2 regions of the uncultured Haliea sp. genome follow, and region 2 is predicted to be linked to the other one. Evidence: predicted binding sites of a transcription regulator. Region 2 holds the regulator's gene; the other holds the start of a gene.
The links. Region 2 encodes PhoB, which activates phosphate uptake and scavenging genes when phosphate is short. Its sites were predicted from a motif close to TGTCATAAANNTGTAACA; they were not measured.
Positions count from the first base shown of each region.

Region 1: a site for PhoB is predicted at 947-964, ahead of AACZ17_RS06230 (phosphatase PAP2 family protein). Genes of this name have one in related genera too.

Region 1 is NZ_CAXBAE010000003.1:321,210-323,407, forward strand. Features, by position in the region: gene AACZ17_RS06225 (glycosyltransferase family protein) at 1-370, opposite strand, end outside; gene AACZ17_RS06230 (phosphatase PAP2 family protein) at 370-903, opposite strand; gene AACZ17_RS06235 (GMP synthase) at 1,074-1,775, shown strand; gene AACZ17_RS06240 (hypothetical protein) at 1,804-2,198, opposite strand, start outside.
Region 2 is NZ_CAXBAE010000001.1:40,743-42,940, reverse strand. Features, by position in the region: gene AACZ17_RS00230 (2-oxoacid:ferredoxin oxidoreductase subunit beta) at 1-735, shown strand, start outside; gene phoB (phosphate regulon transcriptional regulator PhoB) at 875-1,585, shown strand; gene phoR (phosphate regulon sensor histidine kinase PhoR) at 1,582-2,198, shown strand, end outside.

The sequences.
Region 1 (2,198 bases), on a different contig from region 2:
CGTACTGATGGCCGATGCCGATGGTGGGAATACCCGCCCTGCGGCCGGCGCGGGCGACAACCGGTTCGAAATCGGTAACGACCAGATCAAAGCCCCGCACGGGCAGAGTGCGCACATCGCGGCGAAACTGCCACAATCCGGCCTGGCTCAGGGTTTTGCGATAGCGGATTCTGCCGGCTTCGGTGGCGAAGGTCAGGCCGCGGCAGTGCAGGAAGTCGCCAAAGGGCGCCATATCGAACAGCTGGTCCCGCTCGCGACCGGAAAACACCCAGACAATCTCCACGTCCAGACCCTCGAAGGCCCGGGCCATGGCGCGGGCACGGCTGATGTGGCCATTGCCGGTGGCCTGCACGCCGTACAGAATGCGCATCAAGCTGGTAGCCCCGTCAGTTGCACAGTCGCCAGCGCAATGCCCGCCCCCATCAGGGCCCCCGCGACGGTGTCACCCGGAAAGTGTACACCGAGCAGGATGCGGGACAGGGCCACCCCACAGGCCCACACGAAGACCACCACGAAGGGGCCGCCGTAGAACAGTGTGAGCAGCGTTGCCAGCAGAAACGCCGCCGAGGTGTGGCCCGACGGAAAGCTGAACTGGTCGGATGCGGTGATCAGGCTGCGAAAACCCGGTACCGCGACCTGCGGGCGCGGCCGCTTGAGGCTGTTTTTCAGGCTCCAGTATAGAGAGCGCTCGGCAATAAGGGCGGTGGCCAGTGCTGTCGCGAAGCCCAGTGACCCCGGTGCGGCGAGAAGCCACAGTAACAGGGGTACCAGTGCCTGCAGGTAGCCGTCGCCGGAGCGTGACACGGCGCGGGCAAGCGGGCGGACCATGCGCCGCTCACCCTGGGAAAATATGCGGGCGAGCAGGTGAAGGTCCAGCCTGTGCATGGCGTTGAGCAGCTTCATGTGGACACTATGGCCGCTCGGTGTGGCAGCGGTGTGACAGCGGAGTGACGGTTTGATGAAATCAGGCGTGCTGCACGGGGGATGCGCCAGGGCGTGCGATAGCAATTTACAGCGGGTGGGCGCTCTCATACCATGCGGATTCCGCCGTCACGCAACACGGGAAGTGCACAGTGAAACTGGGAATCCTGAAGACAGACGCCGTCAGGCCTGAGTGGGTGCCGGATTTTGGCGAGTACCCCGACATGTTCATTGCCCTGCTCAGCCGGCTCGACCCGACCCTCGAGTTTCACGTATACGATGTACAGGAGGGCGTCTATCCGCAGGATATCGATGAGGTGGACGCTTATCTGATTACCGGCAGCAAAAGCAGCGTATACGACAGCGACCCGTGGATAGCGCGCTTGAAGGCGTTTGTGCGGACCTTGCACGCGCGCAAGAAAAAACTGCTGGGTATCTGTTTCGGGCACCAGCTGGTGGCCGAGGCCCTGGGCGGTAAGACCGAGAAGTCACCCAAGGGCTGGGGCGTGGGCATTCACCGTCACAGCTTCCAGCGTCTGCCTGCCTGGCACGATCAGGGGTCGGCGGCCTTTGCGATTCTGGTCAGTCACCAGGATCAGGTGGTGGCACCGGCAGCGGGCGCCGAGGTGCTTGCCGGCAGCGAATTCTGCGAAAACGCCGTGTGCCAGCTGGGTGATCACATCCTGACCTTCCAGGGTCATCCCGAGTTCGTGCCGGGTTATGCGCAGGCGGTCATGCAGTTTCGCCGCGAACGTATCGGTGAGCAGGCCTACACGCAGGGCATGGCGTCGCTGGCAGAGGACTCCGAGGCCGAGCGCGTCGGACGCTGGATGCTGGCGTTTCTGCGCAGCTGATACCGCGGCCGGGCGTCAGCGCCCGGGCTTATGCCCTGCGGGATGACGAAGTTCGTTTTCTGGCCCAGCCGGCAAGTGCGATCAAGAGCAGAGCCGTCACACCGAGCGCGTAGTGGTTGGCCACCGGGACCGCCAGGGCACCCGGAACGGTAAGCAGGGGGGACAGCACGTACAGCCCCAGGCTCACGCCGGCGCAGCCCGCGCCACCGACCAGCACGCTTGTAGCCCACTGACTGTTCGTTTGGCCGGCGTTTCCGGCAAGACAGCCATCGTTGAGACTGTCATTGCCACCCAGGCTGTCGTCGCCTATGCCAGTGCTGCTTCCCGTGAAATTGAAGCCGGTCCAGATATTTGCGCTGGTCGCCACGCCTGATTCATCGTAACCAACGGCATTGACCTGTGAGTCGCTGAAAAAGTTGCCCA
Region 2 (2,198 bases):
GGCGTCTCCGGTGATGGTGATACGGCGTCCATCGGCATGGGGCAGTTTGCCCACGCGGTGCGGCGCAACCTCAATATGGTCTATATCGTCATGAACAATGGCTGCTATGGTCTCACCAAAGGGCAGGACTCGGCGACGGCGGATGCCGGTTCGGCGAGCAAGAAGGGCGATCCCAATCCCTTCTCGGCGATTGATCTTCCCGGCCTGGCCCTGCAGCTCGGTGCAACCTTTGTGGCACGCAGCTTTTCCGGTGACAAGGGCCAACTGGTGCCTTTGATCAAGGCGGCCATTTCCCATCGTGGATTTGCGCTGATTGACGTTATCTCGCCCTGCGTCACCTTCAACAACAACCCGGGGTCCACCAAGAGCTATGATTTCGTGCGCGAACATGCAGAGGCCACCGGGACCGTGGACTTCGTGCCCATGCGTGAGGAGATCACCGCCAGCTACCCGGCGGGCCGCAGCCAGGAAGTGACCCTGCACGACGGCTCCGTGTTGCACCTTGAAAAACTGGCGCCCGACCTGGACCCCTTCGACAGGGTTTCTGCCATGGTGGCACTGCAGAGGCACAGCGCGGAGGGTCAGATCCTGACCGGACTCATCTACATGGACAAGGACTCCCGGGATCTGCATGACATCATGGAGACGTCGCGTCGCCCGCTGAACAGCCTGGTCGAGGAAGATCTGTGTCCCGGCGACAAGGTGTTGGCCAACATCAACGCCAGTCTGCGTTAGGTCCGGAGCGCCTGTTTCATGCGGTCACACCCCGCCGCCGCGGCAGAAATGCGGCAGCGCAGGGTGAGCTGTCATTTAATTGTCACAATTTCCTCATCTAATACGCGGATACAGCGCGAAAAAGAGGACAATGTGACCAATGAATGAACGTCAGGTATTGATTGTTGATGATGAGTTTGCCATCCGCGATATGTTGCGCATGGCGCTGGAGATTGCGGGCTTCCGTTGCCTTGAGGCGGAGAACATCCAGGATGCCTTTACTCTGATCGTTGACGAGCGTCCGGACATGGTTCTGTTGGACTGGATGCTGCCCGGGGGCAGTGGCCTGGAGCTGCTGCGCCGGCTCAAGCGCACTGACACCACCCGTGACGTGCCCGTCATCATGCTCACAGCGAAGACCGCGGAGGACAATGTGATCCAGGGGCTGGATGTGGGTGCTGACGACTACATCACCAAACCGTTTGCACCGCGCGAGCTGATCGCCCGCATCAAGGCGCTGCTGCGACGCTCCGCTGGCGGGGATGAACAGGACCGTATACAGGTTGCCCAGCTGGTCCTGGATGGCGAGAGCCGGCGCATCTTCCTCTGCGACGAGCCGGTTGAAATGGGGCCTACCGAATTCAACCTGCTGCATTTTTTCATGTCCCACCCCGAGCGCGCCTACACACGCAGCCAGCTACTGGACCAGGTCTGGGGGGCCAACGTGTACGTGGAAGAGCGCACGGTGGACGTACATATCCGGCGCTTGCGTAAAGCACTGCAGACCCCGCAGGCCGACTACAGCGACCTTGTACAGACGGTGCGCGGTACCGGATACCGCTTCTCCGCCCGCGGAGTTCCCGCGCGGTGAGTCCACAGGCCGCTTGGCTGGCGGAACTGCGCCGGCTGCTGGCACTGGTTGCGGTAGCGCTCACCGTGGGTTGGCTCATCGGCTGGCCCTGGCTGTTGCTGTCGGCGGCGCTGCTGGCGCTGACGGTGCGCTGGGCGTGGCAGATGCGCCGCCTTCTGCGCTGGCTTCAGGACCCCTCCCAGGAGCCACCGGAAGCCCTTGGCTTCTGGGGCGCATTGTATGACCGCCTGTACCAGCTACAGCGCAAGGCCAGTGCGCGCGAGACGGAGCTGCGCTCGCGACTGGACTACCTGCAGGACTCCCTTTCCTCCATGCACGACGGCGCCGTCATGGTCAGCGCCGGGGGCGCCATCGAATGGAGCAATGAGGCGGCACAGCGGCTGCTGGGACTGCGCTATCCTGCCGACCGTGGCCAGGCGTTGCTCAATCTGGTGCGCCTGCCCGCCTTCCATCGCTACTACATCGCAGGCGCCTTTGAAGACCCCCTGCAGCTGCGCATGCAGGGCGATCGCGAGCAGACGCTGCAGTTTGCCATCACCCTGTTTGGCAACGGTGATCGTCTGGTGTTTGTGCGTGATATTACCAAGGAGGCCCACCTCGAGCAGATGCGACG